Regions from separate parts of the Marinobacter sp. W-8 genome, predicted to be linked through region 1. Evidence: predicted binding sites of a transcription regulator. Region 1 holds the regulator's gene; each other region holds the start of a gene.
What was found. Region 1 encodes FliA, which starts transcription of late flagellar genes. Its sites were predicted from a motif close to CTAAAGTTTNNNNNNNNNNNGCCGNTAA; they were not measured.

Region 1 (6,923 bases):
CACGGAACCGGACTGCTTCATCATCCTGCAGCCTTCCTTTCCGTCGGAACCCATACCAGTGAGGATCAGACCCAGGGTTTTGCCTGGGAAGCTCCTGGCCAGAGAGCCGAAGGTAACATCCACACAGGGTTTGTAATTCAAGCGGTCATCGCCCGGAAGAATCCGCACTTTCGCCTGCCCGCCGCGACTTTCAATCATCATCTGCTTGCCACCGGGCGCCAGCAGGGCCAGCCCCGGACGAAGCACGTCGCCGTCCTCGGCCTGGCGCACCTCAATGCGACACAACTTGTTGAGCCGCTCGGCAAAGGCCGGAGTGAAACTGGCGGGCATGTGCTGAACCAGCACAATAGGCGCGGGAAACGAAGCCGGTAACGCCGTGAGCACCTTTTGCAGTGCAACGGGGCCACCGGTGGAAGTACCGATGGCTACCACACTGTAGTGCCTGGCAGCCGTTTTTCTGGCGGGTTTACGAACCGGCTCGGAGGCCGCAGGGTCTTTACGGGGTTCCGTCGTTACCGGGCGGTGCAGGCGCGAACCGGCGCGCTCGGATGGTTCACGGCGAGGTTCCGCAGCCGGTGCCGCCGGCCTCGGGGCCACAGGCGCCGATCGGGCACCCGGGCGACTACCGGCCACATCCAGAATACGCTGGATAAGGATTTTCTGAAGTTGACTGGTGTCCCTGGCAATTTCCTCGAAGTTCTTGGGCAGGAAATCCACTGCCCCGGCTTCCAGGGCATCCAGGGTAACGCGGGCACCTTCATAGGTCAGGGACGAGAACATCAAAACCGGGGTGGGATGTTTGCGCATGATCTCGCGCACGGCAGAGATGCCGTCCATCACCGGCATCTCGTAATCCATGGTGATCACATCGGGGCGCAGTTTTTCTGCCAGCTCGACACCTTCCCGCCCGTTGGTGGCGGCGCCTACCACTTTAATCTGGCCCGAGGCCGTCAGGATTTCCGTCAGCCGTTTGCGAAAAAAGCCCGAATCATCCACGACCAGGACAGAAACTGTCATCCATTTCTCCTACACAATCCCGGAAATTCCTGCTCAGCCGTAGTGCTGCAGGAGGCTCGGCACATCAATAATCAGGGCGATACGGCCATCACCGGTGATGGTGGCGCCGGCCATTCCTGGCGTCCCCTGTAGGGCCCGGCCCAAAGGTTTGATCACCACCTCTTCCTGGCCAATCAGCTGATCAACGACAAAGCCGACCTGTTTGGTGCCCATGGCCACAATCACCACGTGCGCATTCTCCGGCTCGGCCTGACCTGCCGCACCGTGCACCAGCCAGCGCTTGATATGGAACAATGGGAACACTTTGTCCCGCACGACAATGCACTCTTTGCCGTCGACAATATTGGTCTTGGTCAGGTCCAGGTGGAAAATCTCCACCACATTCACCAGCGGCAGCGCGAAAGACTGGTCACCGAGCATGATCATCAGCGTTGGCATAATGGCCAGGGTCAGCGGCACCTTGATGATAATGCTGGTGCCCTTGCCCTGCTCGGACATGATATTGATCTGTCCATTGAGCTGGCCGATCTTGGTTTTCACCACATCCATGCCGACCCCCCGACCAGAGACATCGGAAATCTGGTCCTTGGTGGAGAAACCGGCCGCAAAAATCAGATTGAAGCATTCGTTATCGGTAAGGCGGTCTGCCGCATCCTGATCGTACAGGCCCTTCTCGACCGCCTTGCGGCGCAGGACATCAGGATTCATACCGGCGCCGTCGTCGACAATGGACAGCAGAATATGGTCGCCTTCCTGCTCCGCCGACAGAGTCACGGTTCCAGCGCGAGGTTTGCCGGCCTTTTCCCGTACGTCCGGTGCCTCGACACCATGATCCACGGAATTTCTCACCAGGTGCACTAGGGGATCGGCCAGAGCTTCAACCAGGTTTTTATCCAGGTCGGTTTCCTCACCGTGCATGACCAGATTCACTTCTTTCTTCAGACTGCGGGCCAGGTCGCGCACCACTCTGGGGAAACGGCCGAAAACTTTCTTGATCGGCTGCATCCGTGTTTGCATGACGGCAGCCTGCAGATCCGTGGTCACCACATCGAGATTGGCCACTGCCTTGTGCATGTGTTCGTCTTCGCTTTCGGAACCCAGACGCTGCAGGCGGTTACGCACCAGCACCAGTTCGCCCACCATGTTCATGATGTCGTCCAGGCGCTTGGTATCAACCCGAACCGTGGTTTCGCCCGCTGGTGCGGCCTCACGGGCAGGTGCAGGCGCAGGGGTCGGCTTGGCAGCGGCCTTGCTCTCGGCTTTGGCTTCCGCTTTCTTTGGTTCCGGGGCTGGTTCGGCCTTGCTTGATGGAGCCGGCGCAGGCTTGGGCTCACCTGCGGCAGCCCCCGCGCTTGGGCCTGCCCCCTTGCCATGCAGTTCGTCCAGCAGGTTCTCGAATTCGTCGTCGGAAATCAGATCGGCGTCACCGGATGATTTCTCCGAGCCACCGCTGGTGTCGATATCTGCCTTGGGCGCTTCATCTTCCGCAGGCGCGCCGGCAAACTGGCCCTTGCCGTGGAGTTGATCCAGCAGGGCCTCAAATTCATCGTCGGTAATCTCATCACTGTCTGAGCCGCCGGCGGATTCTGCCGGGGTGCTCACCTGCTCGTTGCCGACCGGTTTCTGGCCATCGGATTTTTCATCCGCCAACGCGTCCAGCAGCTGCTCGAACTCTTCGTCAGTGATATCGCCCTGATCCCCTTGCTGTCCGACATCCGCAGACGACGGCTCCTGTGCCGGGGTTGGTGCTTCCACCGCCGGTGCATCCTCGGACTCGGGTTTGGCGAGTGCATCCAGAGCTTCAATCAGTTCGTCCGGCGCGGGCGTCGGTTCTTCCCGGTTGCGGACTTCTTCGAACATGGCATTAACGTTGTCCAGCGCCTCCAGCACCACGTCCATCAGGTCCGGTGTTACCTTGCGCTTGTGATTCCGGAGAATATCAAACACGTTCTCCGCAGAGTGGCAGCAATTAACCAGTGCCTCCAGCTGAAGGAAGCCTGCGCCCCCTTTCACGGTATGGAAGCCACGGAAAATGGCGTTCAGCAGATCGCTGTCATCGGGATGCTGCTCCAGATCCACCAGCTGCTCCGACAACTTTTCGAGTATCTCGCCGGCTTCTACCAGGAAGTCCTGCAGGATCTCTTCATCAGCATCTAACGCCATGCGTCACCCTCTTTATTATCAGAATCCGAGACTGGACAGCAGATCGTCCACATCGTCCTGTCCCGAAACTACATCTTCCCGCTCATCGGCCTTGATCTGGGGCCCTACCCCTTTTTCGGCCGATTCTTCTTTTTCTTCAATCTGATGCACTGTGCCGGTCAGTTGATCAACGTGGCTGGCCATCACCACCAGACCAAGAAGGTTGTCTTCCACCTCTTTCACCAACGCGGTGACCTTCTGGATAACCTGACCGGTAAGATCCTGAAAATCCTGAGCTAGAAGGATTTCCGACAGGTTCTGGTACAGACTGTCGGAGTCTGTCGTCAGGCCAGCGAAGAACTTGTCGATGCGACCGTAAAGCTCCCGAAACTCCGCAGGCTCCATTTCACGACGGCGCAGACGCTGCCACTCATCCCGCAGGGCAACCGCTTCATCCCGCATGGCGTGAGCCACCGGCATGCTTTCCTCAACCAGATCCATGGTGCGGTTCGCCGCCTGGCTGGTCATCTGAACCACATAGGCCAGACGGTCAGAAGCGTCGCTCATCTTCGACAGCACTTCTTTCTGCTCGGCATTACGCGGGTCTATCTGGAAGTTCCGGATTGCCTCATGGAGGCTGCGGGTCAGTCGCCCCACTTCCCGGTACAGACTCTGATCGCGAACCTCGCTCAGTTCATTGATCAGGGTCATCGCCTTGGCATAATTCCCGGCGTTTACATTCTCAGCCAGGTCGGAGGCCTGCTTTTGAAGTTTCTCCGCCACCTCCGGATCAAGGCCCTGATGGTTCTGTTTGGTATCACTCATGGCGAGCCATCCGACCTCTGGTTACTGGATTCGTTCGAAGATTTTCTCGATCTTTTCCTTGAGCACAGCTGCCGTAAAAGGCTTGACCACATATCCGTTCACCCCGGCCTGAGCCGCGGCCACGATCTGGTCCCGCTTGGCCTCTGCCGTTACCATCAGAACCGGCAGGTTCTTCAGGTTTTCATCAGCACGGACAGCCTTCAGAAGGTCAAAGCCCGACATGCCGGGCATGTTCCAGTCAGTCACCAGGAAGTCATACTTGCCGCTTCGGAGCATGGGCAACGCGGTGTTGCCATCGTCTGCTTCATCCGTATTGGTGAAGCCGAGATCTCGCAGCAGGTTTTTGATGATGCGTCGCATTGTGGAGAAGTCATCCACAATGAGAATTTTCATGTTCTTGTCCAATGGGACCTCCAGTCAGTAACACCCGGAATTCATTCAGCCTTTTGGAAGTCTAGCAGGCTGCTACCTTAAGCGCTTATTGTGTGGTGTTTGCGCACGTTGTAAAGCATCGTTTACCAAAAGCTACACAGCTTGCTGAAAGCGAAACACAGCACCTGGCCGATCAGTCGTTGTCACCATCCCGCCACTCGGCCAACCGGCTGCGAAGTCTCAACGCCGCCTGGCTGTGAATCTGGCTTACCCGGCTCTCACTGACCCCAAGCACCGCACCGATTTCCTTGAGGTTGAGCTCCTCCTGGTAATACAGGCTCAATACCAGTTTTTCACGCTCAGGCAACTGCTCAATGGCGTCTGCGAGACTTCGCTGGAAAGCGCCTGAAGCAATACCGTCCAGCGGATTATCACTCGCTTCTGCTTCTTCTATCGGCAGCTCGCCGGATTCATTGAGTTCATCAAGACTAAAAAGTCTACCGCTGTTAGCGTCGGCGAGTGAGGCATGATACTCGTCCAGACCAATGCCAAGCTCTTCCGCTACTTCGGCATCCTGGGCCTCGCGCCCGGTACGATCTTCCACCTGTTTGATAGCACTGGCGATTCGCCGGGCGTTGCGATGCACTGAGCGAGGCACCCAGTCGCCTTTGCGGATCTCATCCACCATGGCGCCGCGGATGCGAATCCCTGCGTAGGTTTCAAAGGTGGCACCTTTGCCGGAAGAATAGCGCTGCGCGGCCTCCAGAAGGCCAACCATACCAGCCTGCATAAGGTCTTCCAGCTGCACTGATGGCGGCAGCCGGGCCATGAGATGAAGGGCGATTTTCTTGACCAGCGGCGCATGCTCTTCGATCAGGGCTGAAGGGCTCCTGGCGCCGGCCTGATGGTAAATTCCCAGATTTTTCGCCAATGTCATGTATCCGGTTTTCTTGTAGGACTGGATTCAGATCAGACTTCGACGAGCCGCTCCACGAAGAATTCGAGATGCCCCCTGGGAGAGGACGGCAAAGGCCAGCTATCCACTTTTTCGGCCAGAGCCCGGATAGCCAGCGAGGCTTTCGCCCTCGGATAGGCATCCAATACCGCTTTCTGTCTTTGGACGGCTTTCTTGACGGCCTCGTCGTAAGGCACGATACCTACATATTGTAGTGCCACATCCAGAAAACGCTCGGTGACCCGGGTCAGTTTTTCAAACAGATGGCGGCCTTCCTGCTCATTGCGGACCTGGTTTGCCAGGATACGGAAGCGGTTGGTGCCATAATCCCGGTTCATCAGTTTGATCAGCGCGTAGGCATCGGTAATGGAAGTAGGTTCGTCGCAGACCACCAGCAGAAGTTCCTGCGAGGCCCTGAGGAAGCTGACCACCGATTCAGAAATACCTGCGGCGGTATCCACAATCAGGACGTCAATCTGGTCGCCCAGCTCACTGAAAGCGTTGATCAGGCCGGCATGTTCCATGGCGCTGAGCTGGGTCATACGCTGGGTGCCGGAGGATGCCGGTACAATCTTGATACCACCAGGACCATTCACCAGCACGTCTTTCAGATCACAATCGCCGCTGAGTACGTCTTGCAGATTTCGATTAGCGGTAATGCCGAGCAACACATCGATGTTGGCGAGCCCGAGATCCGCGTCCAGCAAGACAACCCGGCGCCCCTTCTGGGCCAGGGCGATACCGAGATTGACCGAAACATTGCTCTTGCCGACACCGCCCTTGCCGCCGGAAACCGCAATCACCTGAACCGGATGTGGTCTGCTCATACTGTTATCAGTCTCTTACTACGTTCTTGTACGGGCACGCGTGCCGGTGTTTTATTGTGCCGCCAACGAGGCTCAGGCACCTTCGGCGACTGCCTGCGCGCTCTGCACGGCCTTGAGCCTTTCTACGCCCAAACGCACCAGCGGGATAGCCTCCGCCCTCTGGAGATCTTCCGGTATCTTCTGGCCATCGGTGTACCAGGCCACCGGCAAGCTGGTCTCCATAACGAATCCGAGCGCTTCGCCCAGGGTCAGGGCTTCATCAATCTTGGTCATGATGCAGCCTGCAAGGTTTGCCATCTTATAGCAATGCCACACGGATTTCATGATACGTGGCTGACTGGTCGCGGAGACCACCAGATGTGTACGGATATTGTGATCGCTGCGAGCCAACTCCGCCAGTTGTTCCTGGTAACCACGGTCGGCACTGGTCAGGCCGGCAGTGTCAATCAGTACCAGATGTCGATCCGACAGTTCATCAAGAATGTCATCCAGGGAATGGCTCTCATCCACCACCCGCACGGGCACATTCAGGATGCGGCCGAACACAAACAGCTGCTCATGAGCGGCCACACGGTAGCGGTCGGTGGTCACCAGAGCCAACGAATCCGGGCCATGCTCCAGCACGTAGCGAGCCGCCAGTTTGCCAATGGTGGTGGTTTTGCCAGACCCGGTCGGCCCGACCAGGGCATAGATTCCCCCGGCATCAAGCCAGTCTTCGCGACCGGTACGAACGCCGGTCGCCAGCATTTTCAGCGACTGCTTCCAGCCATCTTCCAGGCGCCCTG
Region 2 (6,923 bases), 1.6 Mb from region 1:
AGCCGACTTCCAGGGAGTCGGAGTACATGAAGAACGGAATCCGCATCTTGCCGGCCCGAATCTGCAGGTTGTTGGTGGGGCGGTGGCTCAGATAGGCCCACTCCACCTGGGGTTCCCAGTCATCTTCGCCCCGGCCGACCAGTTGCATCACAATCTGGCTCTTCTGTGTGACGTCAAAGGTGCCCTGCAGGGCGAACAGGCTCAGATCCGCCACTTCGGATTCGTCGGTGATTCCGGCGTAACCGGCATCGTTGCTGGCCCGGGCGAAACCGGTGCTGAAAAAGCCGTTGAAGCGAATGCCGGTGTCTTTCGCGGAGTTCAGCTGTTGTTGCATGGTATTCAGCTGCTGCTGCATGCGCTCAAGGGTTTCCTCGGTGCTCTGGGCCAGTGCCGGGGTGGCGGCAATGGCGAGCGCCAGGGGCGCTGCAGAGAATAGTCTCTTCATCAGGAGTATCCTTTTTCTGGGGTTTTCAATTAAACGCGGAACTGGCCGGCCACGCTCTGCAAGCCGTTGCTGACGTCCTGGATCTTGCGGCTGACCGTATCCAGCTCGTCGGTGCTTTCCATCACGGCTTCGGCGTTGCGATGCATGTCGCCCATGTGGCCGGTGACTTCGCTGAAGGTGGTGCTTTGTTCATAGGTGGCAGCAGCAATCTGCTCGTTCAGCTCGCTGATCTGCTGAACGCTCTCAAGTATCTTGCGCAGTACGTCGCCGGATTCGGTGGTGGCTTCCACGCCCTGTCGGGCCATATCCACGCTGCCCTGCATGGAATGCACGGCAGCACCGGAGGCTTTCGACAACTCGGAAATCACCTGCTGGATTTCTTCGGTGGCCTTGTGGGTGCGCACGGCCAAGCCACGAACCTCATCGGCGACCACGGCAAAACCACGTCCGTGCTCGCCGGCCCGTGCGGCTTCAATGGCAGCATTCAGAGCCAGCAGATTGGTTTGTTCGGCGACAGTCTGGATGGTTTCCAGCAGGCCGCCCACTTTCACGGAGAACTCGTCAAACTGGTTGACCAGGCTGGCGGTGTTCTCGATTTCTGCCATCAGTCGCTGGATGGTCTGTATGTTGCCCTCGACCTTTTGCTGCCCCGTGGTCGCGAACTTGGAGGCATCCTGGGTCTGGTCAGAGGCGCTGGAGGCAAAGCCCGCAACTTCTTCCACGCTCTTGACCAGTTCTTCCACGGAATTGCGGGTGGAGGAGATTGCCTGGGCCTGCTGGCTGATGCGTTCAAGATTGGTGCGGCTGGTGCTGCCCAGATGTGTGGCAACGCCGTTCAGCTCGCCAATATCCTGCTGGATGGTGGCAAAGGACTTGTGCAGTTTTTCAACAAACCGGTTGAACTGGTCCACCAGATCCCGAAGTTCATCCTTGCCGGTGTAGTCAATGCGGGAGGTCAGATCGCCTTCACCGGAAGCCATGTCCCGTAGGGAGGTAATGATCTGTTGCAGGCTGCCGGATACCGACCGGCCAATGATCAGGCTCAGCGCAATCAGCACCACCAGCGCGACCACCACAATGGTGACGGAGACGGTGGCGGCTTCACTGCTGGCAGCGGTGGTGTCGTCGATGGCCTGGGTCAGGCGGCTTTCCATGGCGTTGCGCATCTCGTCCAGATCAGAGCGCAGGCCGGCCAGCCGCTCGGCGTTGGCGGAGGCTTCCTGGCCGATGCGGTTGAAATCCGCCGTACCTTCTATGATTGCGGTGGCGATTCGGGTGGCGGTGTTGTAGTAACCGTTCAGCTCGGATTTCAGGGCCTTCACCTGATCACGCAGAGCCGGGTTCAGCGTGGCGATGCGGTCCAGATTGGCGGATATTTCTGCCAGTTGTTCCCTGGTGGCGGCAATCTGTTGATCATCACCGGTGGTGACGGCAGTGTTGATCTGGTTTTCAATCAGTTGCAGCAAACCGCGGTTGATCGTGGACAATTCCAGGGAGGGGTAGAGCTGGTCGCGAACTTCGCTGAGGCGTTCGGAGTTATTGCGCTCGGTGACAATGGAAAAGGCCTGGCTGACCACAAAGGCAACAATGGCAACGATGACCAGCAATGCCAGTTTGTGAGAAATCTTCAGTGATGAAAGCATGTTGTAGTCCTTGTCCGCCCGGCCTAAGACTTTGGTCGGGGGCGATTCTAGGTCGTTTTTTGAACGTATGACACAGAATTCATGTGTCAGTGTGTTAAGGCGTGTATCGGCTGACGGCAGGAGATCTGAACCAAGGTGGATGTTAAATGCCTCGAATTTTTCCGGCAGTCGGGCGGCTGGCAGAAAGGAAGTCTTTGCGTTGTGCTGATATAATGCCCTGTAAATTTAACCAGTAGTGAAGCCTTGCTCCATGGATGTCTCTCATATTATCGATTCCCTGAACGACGCCCAGCGTGAAGCGGTTACCGCCCAGAACGACCATCTGCTGGTGCTGGCCGGTGCCGGCAGTGGCAAAACCCGGGTGCTGGTGCACCGGATGGCATGGTTGATGTCGGTTGACCGGGTGCCGCCCACCTCTATTCTTGCGGTGACCTTTACCAACAAGGCCGCCAAGGAAATGCGTTATCGCGTGGAGCAGATGATGCAGATTCCCACCCGTGGCCTGTGGATCGGCACCTTTCACGGAATTGCCCATCGTTTACTTCGTTCCCACTGGAAAGACGCCGGCTTGCCGGAAAACTTTCAGGTGCTGGATAGCGATGATCAGTTACGGCTGATCAAGCGGGTGATGCGGGAAAACCGCATTGATGAGAGCCAGTGGCCGCCGAAACAGGCCCAGTGGTTTATCAATAGCCAGAAAGATGAGGGTTTGCGGGCGGATCATATTCAGGAGAACCCGGGCGATCACTTCACCAATACCATGCTGAAGATATACCGCCAGTACGAGAAGCTCTGCCAGCAGGGCGGCCTGGTGGATTTTGGCGAACTGTTGCTGCGGTCCCACGAACTCTGGCTGCATCGTCCGGAATTGTTGAGCCACTACCAGCAGCGGTTCCAGCACATACTGGTGGACGAGTTCCAGGACACCAACACCATTCAATACGCCTGGCTGCAGGTGCTGGCCAGCAACCGGGTGCCGCTGACCGTGGTGGGCGATGATGACCAGTCCATCTACGGCTGGCGGGGCGCCAAGATCGAGAACATACAGCAGTACCAGCGAGACTTCCCCAACGCACGGCTGGTGCGGCTGGAGCAGAACTACCGTTCCACCAAGACCATTCTGAAAGCCGCCAACTCGGTGATTGCCAACAACCAGGGGCGTTTGGGCAAGGAACTCTGGACTGACGGGGTGGAAGGTGAGCCGATCAGCCTGTACGCCGCGTTCAACGAGCAGGATGAAGCCAATTATATTGCCGATTCCATCTCGGCCTGGGTCAGCGAGGGCAATCTGCGCAGCGAATGCGCCATTCTCTATCGTTCCAATGCCCAGTCCCGGGTGCTCGAAGAAGCCCTGATGCGCCAGGGTATTCCTTATCGAGTTTACGGCGGGTTGCGGTTCTACGACCGTCAGGAAATCCGAAACGCGCTGGCTTATCTGCGCCTGGTGCATTACCACCGGGACGATGCCGCTTTTGAGCGGGTGGTGAATATTCCCACCCGTGGGATTGGTGCCAAGAGCCTGCAGGAAATTCGTGAATACGCCACCGGCCAGGGTATTTCCCTGTGGGAATCGTCCGAGCGGTTACTGGCCGCGGGCCAGGTGAAGGGTCGGGCGAAAACCGGCCTGCAGCAGTTTATGGAGATCATCAACACGCTGTCTGAAATGGCGGGGCACGCTTCCCTGCAGGGGCTGATGAAGCAGGCCATAGAGTCCAGCGGCCTGAAGGATTATCACGCCAGTGAGAAGGGCGAGAAGGGCCAGGCCCGGGTGGAAAACCTGGAGGAACTGGTCAGCGCGCTCGCGGATTATGATGTAGAAGAAGGCGTAGATCCGCTGGCGGAGTTTATTGCCCAGGCGGCGCTGGATGCCGGCGAATCACAGGCCGATGCCCATGAGGACAGTGTGCAGTTGATGACGCTGCATTCCGCCAAGGGGTTGGAGTTTCCGATGGTGTTCCTGGCAGGTGTTGAGGAGGGTTTGTTCCCGCACAGTATGTCGCTGGAGGAGCCCGGGCGCATGGAGGAAGAGCGCCGCCTGGCCTATGTGGGCATTACCCGGGCCATGAAGAGGCTGGTACTTACTTACGCGGAATCCCGTCGCCTGTATGGTCAGGAGAAGTTTCATGCACTGTCCCGGTTTGTCCGGGAGATCCCGGGGGACTGCCTGCAGGAGGTGCGGTTGCGTAATACGGTGACGCGGCCGGCGATGGTGGAGCGACCGAATGAGAGTCTGTTTGCCCAGGATTCGGCCCAGCAGTCTGGCTTCAGTCTGGGGCAGCGGGTTCGGCATCCGAAGTTCGGTGAGGGTATCGTGATGAACTCAGAGGGCACCGGGCATCACACCCGCGTGCAGGTGAACTTCGATGAGGGCGCCAAGTGGCTGGTGCTGGCCTATGCGCCTTTGGAGGCCTGCTAAGCTTGGTTGCAGGCGTCTTGTAGCCTGATGGTTTTGGTGGTGGCATGGCGGTGGGCACGTCTTTCCAAAAAGCGCTCGAGCCGTCCATGGGCGCTTGTGTTCCGCCATCCATGGCTCCACAAATTTTTGGAAAGACGTGCCCACCGCCATGCTTCGGCCTTTCTGAAATCCCCAGCGGCATACAGCCACTACAGGCGCAAGATTCAACCGTTGTTTTGAAAGCTGGCCGAGAGGATCGGGGCTGGTATCGGGGTGGGCCTTCCAAAAATTTGCGGAGCCATGGATGGCGGAGCAGAAGCGCCACATGGATGTGCCGTAAGGAGCGCTTTTTGGGAGGCACACCCCGATAGCTGCCTGACTCCAAGGTCAGCAATTCAAACTGCAGACGGTCACATCAAGACGGCGTAAATTACACCCGCCAGAATGATCCGGTAGATCACATACGGCCACATGCCCACCTTGTTCAGCCACTTCAGGAAGAAGTGGATGGCGGTAATGGCCATCAGGAATGAGGTGACGCCGCCGATCAGGAAACCATTCCAGTCCACGATTACGTCGGATGTGGCCACTTCCAGCAGTTTTACCGCCGACGCCAGCACGATAATCGGAATCGCCAGCAGGAAGGAAAACCGCGAGGCGGTTTCCCGGGTCATGCCCAGGAACAGGCCGGCGGTGATGGTGACGCCCGAGCGGGAGGTGCCGGGGACCAGAGCCATGGCCTGGGCGACGCCAACGATAACAGCGTCTTTCCAGTTCAGGGAATCCATGGTGCGCTGGCGTTTGGGGAGCCAGTCGGCAATGCCAAGAAGGATGCCGAACACCAGGGTGGTGAAGAAGATCACCGAGGCGCCCCGCAGTTCGTTGTCGATCATGTCGAGCAGGGCCAGGCCCGCGAGGCCCGCCGGGATGGTGCCGATCACCAGATACCAGGCCAGGGCACCCTGGCCGATGATTCTGCGCTGGCCCATGGAAATCAGGCCGTCCCGGGCGATGCCGAAGACATCCCGGCGGAAGTAGAGCACCACGGCCAATAGCGTGCCCACGTGCACCGACAAGTCGAAGCCGACGCCCTGGTCTTCCCAGCCAAAGAAGGCCGGTGTCAGGATCAGGTGGGCGGAGCTGGATATGGGCAGGAATTCGGTCAGTCCCTGGAGGAGGCCAAGGAAAAGGGCCTGGAAAATATCCATTCTTTTAATTCCGGTCGGTGGTGCTGATTAACGGGTTCGACGCTCAAAAAACGAGCGCGATATTAGCAGGGTGGTTGTCGGCTGAACAGGCGCGGATAGCGACGCGCCTGTTCAGCTTAATCGTTCAGGCCGGGAACTTGTCCCGGGTGTTATTGGCGATGCGCACCAGGGCGAGCATCAAGGGCACTTCCACCAGTACGCCCACCACCGTGGCCAGGGCCGCGCCCGATTGCAGTCCGAACAGGCCGATGGCCGCCGCCACCGCCAGCTCAAAAAAGTTGCTGGCACCGATCATGGCCCCTGGGGCGGCGATGCAGTGGCGCACGTTCCACAGCCGGGCCCAGCCATAGGCCAGCAGAAAGATAAACACGGTCTGGATAACCAGTGGCACCGCAATCAGCAGTATGTGCAACGGATTTTGCAGAATGACTTCACCCTGGAAGGCGAACAGCAAGACCAGGGTGACGATCAACGCGGCAGGCGTCACCGGGCTGAGGCGTTTCATAAATACGTTGTCGTACCACTGTTCGCCGTGGCGTGCGATCAGGGTCCGGCGGGTCAGGTAGCCGGCGGTGAGGGGAATCACGATGTATAAGACCACTGACAGAATCACCGTATCCCAGGGCACCTGGATGTCGGAAATCCCCAGGAGGAACACCACAATCGGCGCAAAGGCAAACAGCATGATGATGTCGTTCAGGGACACCTGCACCAGGGTGTAGGCGGCATCGCCTTTGGTCAGGTAACTCCAGACAAATACCATGGCGGTGCAGGGCGCAGCCCCCAGTAGAATGGCGCCGGCCAGGTATTCGCTGGCCAGTTGTGGGGCGATCCAGGGTTTAAACACCACCATCAGGAAAAACCAGGCAATGGCGAACATGGTGAAGGGTTTGATCAGCCAGTTCACGATAGTGGTGATGGCGAGGCCCTTCGGCTCTTTTCGCACCCCGATCACGGCGCTGAAATCGATCTGCGCCATCATCGGGAAAATCATCGCCCAGATCAGGATGGCGATAGGGATGGACACCTGGGCGTATTCAAAGCGGGACAGGGTCTCGGGAATCGAGGGGGCAAGCTGCCCGAGGGCTACACCGGCCACAATGGCCAGTGCCACCCACACGGACAGGTAACGCCCGAACAGGTCCAGGCCGCCGTCAGTGGTTTCAACCGTGTTCACATCGCTTTTGCTGCTCATGGCATATCCTTAAATGGAACGTTGGTTCACACGCTTC
Region 3 (6,923 bases), 990 kb from region 1:
GATTCTCAGTAGGGCAGGTCGACAGTGATGTGATCAACCTGGTCTCAATGCTGTTTGATTTCATTCTCGAAGATCGGCAGTTGCATCCGGTTATGAAGGCGCTGATCGGGCGGCTACAGATTCCGGTACTCAAGGTCGCACTCAGCGACAAGAACTTTTTCAATCGTGGCGGCCATCCGGTTCGCAAGCTCCTCAACGAACTTGCCCTTGCCGCCATTGGCTGGAGCGAGAAACGTGCCGGAATGCGTGATCCGCTTCGGGAAAAAATTGAGGAAGTGGTGGGTCGGGTGCTCACCGAATACACCGATCAGGTAGGGCTGTTCGAGGAATTGCTGAGGGACTTTGGTCACTTCATGGATCTGGATCGCCGCCGTCGCGAGCTGGTTGAGCAGCGCCTTCGGGATGCCGAAGAAGGACGCGCCCGGCAGGAGCGTGCCAGTCAGGCTGCTACCGATGTAATTCGTGAGCATACTGCAGGCCGGGACATTCCCGAGCCGGTTTTACAGGTGCTGAACGAGCCCTGGACCCGCTACCTGCAGTGGGTGGTGTTGCGCGAGGGTGAAGAAAGCGAGCGTTGGCTGCAGGCAAAGGCCATCAGCGAGCGGCTGGTGTGGAGTGTTGACCCGCGACCGGTGTCTTCTGATACCCGGGCGGAACTGTTGCGAATGATTCCAGAGGTGGTGGAAGAGCTCCGCAAGGCGCTTCAGGAGATCTCCTGGGATCCGTTTGCAACCGATGCGGCCATCCGGGACCTGGAGCTTGCCCATGTCGATGTATTCCAGAAGCTGGTGACCGCGCCGGTTGTTGAAGACAAGGCACCCACGATTGAGAATTTCGAGGTACCTGAAGCTCCTGCAGAGCCGGCGGAAACTCCCGAGCAATCGGAACCTGCGCCGGAGGTGATTGACGAGGTGGTTAAACCTGCGTCAGTCAAGCCTGCTGAGGTCTCAGTCGGCGTTGAGACGGCAGCCGTCGCCGAGGAATCCGCGGAGATCCAATCACCAGTAGCGTCGGCGGAATGGCTGGCGAAGGCGGATGGCCTGAGAGTTGGATCCTGGGTTGAGATGGCCAGAGACGAGACCAGGGTCCGTTGCAAGCTGGCGGCCTTCATCAAGGCCACCGGCAAGTACATCTTTGTTAACCGCAGTGGTGCGAAGGTGGCGGAATATCATCGGGATGACCTGGCGATTGCTCTGCAGGAGCAGGCGATCACCATGCTGGATGACGGCCTGATCTTTGATCGGGCGCTGGAGTCCATCATCGACAACCTGCGTCATAACCGAAAAGACTGATCTCCGGTACTGAGTGCCCGCGCAGGGCACCGGCGACGTCGTGGCATCCATGGGCGCTTTGTGATTCAATCATCTGCATGAGTCCCCTGCGCCGATGGAAACACGTTGTCTAGTATCCAGAACGATCATCACCCACAGTCCCTGAAAGATGCGGCAGCACTTTTGCGTTCCAGTGGCCGGTTCCCCGGCGTGCGTTGGTGTCCGTCGCCCAATTTTGGTCCCCGCCCGGACGGTTCCTCTATCTCACTGCTGGTGGTTCACAACATCAGCCTGCCGCCGGAACAGTTTGGCGGCCCGCACATCGAGAATTTTTTCTGTAACTGTCTGGATACTGCTGCGCACCCCTATTTTGAAACGATCGCAGAGCTGAAGGTGTCTGCACACGCGTTGATTCGCCGGGATGGTTCCGTTATTCAGTTTGTCAGCTGTCTGGACAGGGCATGGCATGCTGGCCGTTCCAGTTTTCAGGGTAAGGAGGAGTGCAACGACTACTCCATTGGTATCGAGCTCGAAGGTGCGGATGACGTTCCCTATACCGATGATCAGTACCGTGCGCTGGCGCGTCTGGCGCTCCTGGCAATGACAGCCTGGCCGGAAATCACGCCGGGTCGCATTGCCGGCCACAGTGATATTGCTCCGGGCCGAAAAACCGATCCAGGGCCCGCGTTTGAGTGGTCTCGCTTCCGGGCACTGCTGTCGAACGAGGAGATGGCCTGATGTCGTTGGTTGTTTTTCTGATTGCGTACGTGACTCGCCGCAGGCTGGACCGCGCCGACCACCTGGCCAGCGATGAGATCTGGCGTCGCTGGTTTCATCGTTGGGGCCGGGTAGAAGCGGGTCAGGAGCGGTCAGTCTGGAGAGGGGCGCTGCTGGTTGTGTTACCTTCTCTGGCGCTCGCTGGCGCGTGGGCGCTGTCCAGTGAGGCGGGCTACCGCTATGCCCTGTATCCGCTTGAACTGTTGCTGCTGGTGGTGCTGATGGGGGCGCCGGGCTGGCGCAAGGTGCTGCGAGCCTATTCTGATGCCTGGCGGCGCGGAGATATGCAGGCTGCCTGGCACCATGTTCAAGAGCGCCTGCCCGCCTCCGAAAGAGGAGCGGCGCTATCGCCAGAAGCCATGCACCTGTCGGTGTCGCGGGCGCTGATGGTCTCGGTTTTCGAGCGTTTCTTCCTGGTGGTTTTCTGGTACGCCGTCGGCGGCATAGCGCTGGCTTTTCTGGCTCGAGGGCTTGTAGCTCTGGCGGGCCAATGGCCGCAGGCGGCCGCGCGGGAACGCTATCAGCGGGCGGCCCGGCTTATCGGCTGGATTCCTTCCCGCTTGCTGTCATGCACATTCGGGCTCGCCGGTGACCTGGCCGGCTGGTCCCGGGAAATACGCAAGGTATTCCCGGGATTCGGGAAAAAGACCGCGGATGTGCTCATGATTTCCGCCAACGGGTCGTTAACTGGATATGCACTTGATCCTGCGCGCTTTTTGGAGTTGCACCCGGAAGAGTGGCCCGATTTTGGCGGGCGGAGCCTCAGCGCTATAAGGGACCTCCTCAACCGGAGCATGCTGGTGTGGATATGTGCGTTTGCATTGCTGGTGATCGCAGGCATGGCCTAGCCGGAAAGCAAAAACGGATTACAGAATAACACTAAATAGTGATTAAGTTTTTCCGGCAACGGGCGATAATCAAACAAAAGAATAAAGATTCAGTTGTTAGAAGCAGCGAGGGCTCTGTGAACTATATAATCAATCCGGCTGTAGCACTGATGAATCGGCTGCCCATGGTTTACAAATTCAGCCTCATCAGCATTCTCTTTCTTGGCCCTATCATCGTGCTTTCCTGGTTGGTGATTTCCGGGCTTAACCAGTCGGTTCAGACCATGACCCGCGGCATTGAAGGTCTTGCAGAACTCCAGAAGGTGGAGCGCCTGCTGGTGGCGGCGATGGATTACCGTGACTATCAGGCCCCCGGCATTCTGAAAGACGAACAGCCCCTGCTCGAAAAAGCCAACGAAGCGGCCAGTCGCATGGATGCCCTGTTGGCAGATCTCGCCGAACCACAGCGTTCTTTTGACACCTCCGGCTCCTGGCAGGAGCAGATCCTGGTTGTAAGAGAAGAATGGGAGACGCTCAAAGCCAACGATAACTATCAGGGCAACATTGACCCCCAGTTCAAGTACTACCAGGAGTTTGTGCAGAAGGTGATGGCCTTGCTGCCGGCGACCATTGAAATCAGCGGATTGGGTCAGGATGCGTCCCGGGAAAACCTGCTGCTGTTAGGGCTGGTGCGTTCTGCGTTGCCTGAGTCTCGCACTGTTGTTGGCCGCGCCCGTTCATACGGTATTTTTGCGCTGGTGGAAGGTCAGGTGGGCTATGCACTCAGCGAAACCCTGAATGAAATCTACGATCAGTTGACCAACCGCAGTTCGCTGCTTTCGCCGGCCCTTTCCGTTGCTGTGGAGGCGTCGCCCCAGCTGGCAGAGAGTGCGAGCGGTGCACTGACCCGCACGGAAGAGAGTCTGATGACAGTCCGTGATGAGCTGGACCTGAATGTCATCACGCCTATGCGCCTGGAGCTGCCCTGGCAGGAATTTGACGAGACCGTATCGGCGCAGATGGGATATTACGATACCCTCAGCGATCGTATCTTCGATGTGGTTGCCGGTAATCTTGAGGATCGCCTGGCTCGCCAGACCGGGCAGCGCACCCTGATTCTGGTGGCGCTGATTGCTGTGATGCTGGTGGTGGTCTACCTCTATGTGGGTTTCTTTATGTCTGTGCGGATTGCCATCAACCGGTTCAGCGAAGCTGCAAGAAATGTGGCCGCCGGCGATATGACCACCCATATCCGGTTGAACAACCGGGACGAACTGGGTGAGCTCACCTCTGAGTTCAACAACATGACCGATCGTATTGCTGAGCTTGTCCGGTCGGTCGGCTCTACAACAGCAGATGTTGATCAGCAGGCGGTCCGGGTGAATGACACCGCTTCGGCGAACAGTCAGGCCGTGGCCCGACAAATGGAAGAGACCGGTCAGATCAACGAGGCCATGGGCCAGATGGTGGAAGCGGTCAATGAAGTCACGGAGAGTGCGCACCGGGTGGCGGATAGTGCGGGGAATGCCGAGAAAGATACCGAGAAGGGTCGGGAAGTGGTGGCCGATACGGTGGCGACCATTAACCGCCTGGCTACGGAGATTGCAGGCGCCGTTGATGTCATCAACCGGGTGAGTGCGGACAGTGACAATATCAGTCAGGTTCTGGTTGAGATTAAAGCAATTGCCGAGCAGACCAACCTGCTGGCGCTGAACGCGGCCATCGAGGCAGCGAGGGCGGGAGAACAGGGGCGTGGCTTTGCGGTGGTGGCGGATGAGGTTCGCTCATTGTCCCAGCGTACCCACAAGTCCACTGAGGAAATTGAAGGCATGATTTCCCGGCTTCAGGGTGGTGTAAAAGAGGCGGTATCTGCCATGACCTCAAGTCACGATGCCACGGAGAAGACGGTACAGAAGTCTGGTGAAGTGACCGAAGCGCTGGATCGGATCGCCTCGGGCATTTCCGAAATCGTGGATATGAGCCACCAGATTGCCCAGGCGGCGGAGGAACAGTCGGCCGTGGCCAGGAACGTGAATGCCAACGTGGAGCGCATTGGCGAATTTGGCCAGAGCACAGCCTCCAACGCCGAAGAGACTCTGGCTTCGTCCAGACAGATGTCGGAGCTTACCGCGTCGCTTCAGCGCCTGGTGGAAGCATTCAAGGTGTAATCTGTGGTTGTTGTGAAAAATCCGGCCTCAGAGGCCGGATTTTTTTTGCTCCCAGAGAATCTCCTGGCTGCCATCCCGGCGAGCCAGCACCCGGGCGATGACAAACAGCAGATCGGATAACCGGTTCAGGTAGTGACGCGAGGCAGTATTGATGGAGTCCTCGTGGCCAAGGGCCACCACCACGCGCTCGGCCCGGCGACAGACCGCCCGTGCCAGATGACATTGTGCTGCGGCAGGGCAGCCCCCAGGCAGGATGAAGTTTTTTAGCGGCGGCAGGTCGGTGTTGTACTCGTCCAGAGTCTGCTCCAGCCACTCAATGTGATTGTCGCTGATCACCTTGCTGCCCGGGATGGCAAATTCGCCGCCCAGATCAAACAGGTGATGCTGAATGCGCCGGAAGGTATCGATCAGACTGTCACCAGAGGGAAGCGTCTCAATCAAAACGCCGATATGGCAATTCAGCTCATCTGCCATACCCATGGCTTCCACTCGCTGGGCATTTTTGGCGATACGGTTGCCATCGGCCAGGCCGGTAGAACCGTCGTCTCCGGTTCGGGTGTAGATCTTCGACAGGCGATTGCCCATGGTCTTGCTCCCTCTGGTAAAAGTCAGTTCAGTTGTTGTACCTGTTCGGCGAGCATTTGGTTCACCTGTACCGGTATGCCATGTTGATGGCCGAGCCGCGCCAGGTAACCGTTAATGAAGTCGATTTCCGTGGTTCTGCCTGCCTTTACATCAGCCCGCATGGAAGACGTGTTGGCGGCGGTTTTGCGGGCGACAGCCTCAATAGTCTCGCGCAGGTCTTCCGGGGCTTGTTGCGGTTGTCCGGCGGCAGGGAGCAGGCGGCTGATCTCCTCGCACAAGGGGGAAATCCATTGCAGGTAAAACGGTTGTGTCAGGATCTCTCCGTTGGGGCAATCCAGAATGGCCGTAAAGGCGTTTATGCCGGCGTTGATCACCAGTTTTTGCCAGAGCCTGGCGAGTATATCGTGTTCAGGGTGGACCATGAGGCCGCTGCTGGCGAGCTGTTGGGCAACCCTTTCGACCAATGGATTCCCCGCCGGGTTCAGGGCGCCGACCCAGGTAGTGCCGCGGCCAGCGTGAACGGTCAGCCCGGGGGCGGGCCGGTTTGCGCCTTCGGTGGTGGATGCGGCCAGTACCGGCCGGTCCGGCCATGTTTCGGTGACCTGCTGCTGGCTCCCCAGGCCGTTTTGGAACAACACAATGGGAGTCTGTTTGGCAATGGAGGGCAGGGCCGCCTTGAGGGCTTCGAGGGTGTCGCCGGCTTTGGTTGTCACCAGGATCAGATCAGGAGACTGGCCGGGTTGTAGCCAGGGAATAATGGCACTGGCTGATTCGCCGTCAATGGACTGAAAGCGATAACAGACGGGGCCCGGGGCCTGCCCCGGGCGGGGCACAAACGCTACCTGCCCGCCAGGTAGCGTTGCGGCCCAGAGCCGGCCCAGGGAGCCGGCACCGAGGATGGCGATCATGGCCTTACATGGCCTCGATTTCTGCCCGTTGCGCACTGAGCCGCTGCAGGCTGCCCTGGACATCCTTCAGCTTCTCTTTTTCCTTCTCTACGACTTCGGCTGGGGCCTTGGCGGTGAACTTTTCGTTGTTCAGCTTGCCTTCCAGGCGACCGATTTCCTTGTTCAGGCGTTCCAGCTCCTTGTCCAGGCGCTTGAGTTCGGCGTCCTTGTCGATCAGGCCGGCCATGGGCACCAGCACTTCCATTTCGCCTACCAGTTGGGTGGCGCTCATGGGAGCTTTGTCGCCCTCGAACCATTCCAGCTTCTCAAGTTTGGCCAGGGAAATGAGGAATTGGCGGTTGTCGTTCAGGCGGCGCTGATCGTCGGCGTTGCCGCCTTTCAGAAGTA

Region 2: the regulator FliA is predicted to act here: its motif matches at 2,192-2,219, upstream of ACF8YQ_RS16875 (methyl-accepting chemotaxis protein).
Region 3: the regulator FliA is predicted to act here: its motif matches at 2,938-2,965, upstream of ACF8YQ_RS10610 (methyl-accepting chemotaxis protein).

What each region holds. Positions count from the first base shown of each region.
Region 1 covers NZ_CP172297.1:1,286,707-1,293,629, reverse strand. Annotated here, with positions in the region: gene ACF8YQ_RS05925 (chemotaxis response regulator protein-glutamate methylesterase) at 1-1,017, opposite strand, end outside; gene ACF8YQ_RS05920 (chemotaxis protein CheA) at 1,051-3,180, opposite strand; gene ACF8YQ_RS05915 (protein phosphatase CheZ) at 3,199-3,984, opposite strand; gene cheY (chemotaxis response regulator CheY) at 4,006-4,389, opposite strand; gene ACF8YQ_RS05905 (RNA polymerase sigma factor FliA) at 4,550-5,293, opposite strand; gene ACF8YQ_RS05900 (MinD/ParA family protein) at 5,326-6,138, opposite strand; gene flhF (flagellar biosynthesis protein FlhF) at 6,211-6,923, opposite strand, start outside.
Region 2 covers NZ_CP172297.1:3,613,474-3,620,396, reverse strand. Annotated here, with positions in the region: gene ACF8YQ_RS16880 (hypothetical protein) at 1-445, opposite strand, end outside; gene ACF8YQ_RS16875 (methyl-accepting chemotaxis protein) at 475-2,088, opposite strand; gene uvrD (DNA helicase II) at 2,339-4,504, shown strand; gene ACF8YQ_RS16865 (undecaprenyl-diphosphate phosphatase) at 4,894-5,691, opposite strand; gene arsB (ACR3 family arsenite efflux transporter) at 5,816-6,886, opposite strand; gene arsH (arsenical resistance protein ArsH) at 6,896-6,923, opposite strand, start outside.
Region 3 covers NZ_CP172297.1:2,274,467-2,281,389, reverse strand. Annotated here, with positions in the region: gene ACF8YQ_RS10625 (DUF1631 domain-containing protein) at 1-1,292, shown strand, start outside; gene ampD (1,6-anhydro-N-acetylmuramyl-L-alanine amidase AmpD) at 1,398-2,009, shown strand; gene ACF8YQ_RS10615 (histidine kinase) at 2,009-2,896, shown strand; gene ACF8YQ_RS10610 (methyl-accepting chemotaxis protein) at 3,013-5,043, shown strand; gene ACF8YQ_RS10605 (cob(I)yrinic acid a,c-diamide adenosyltransferase) at 5,071-5,628, opposite strand; gene ACF8YQ_RS10600 (ketopantoate reductase family protein) at 5,652-6,536, opposite strand; gene ACF8YQ_RS10595 (valine--tRNA ligase) at 6,541-6,923, opposite strand, start outside.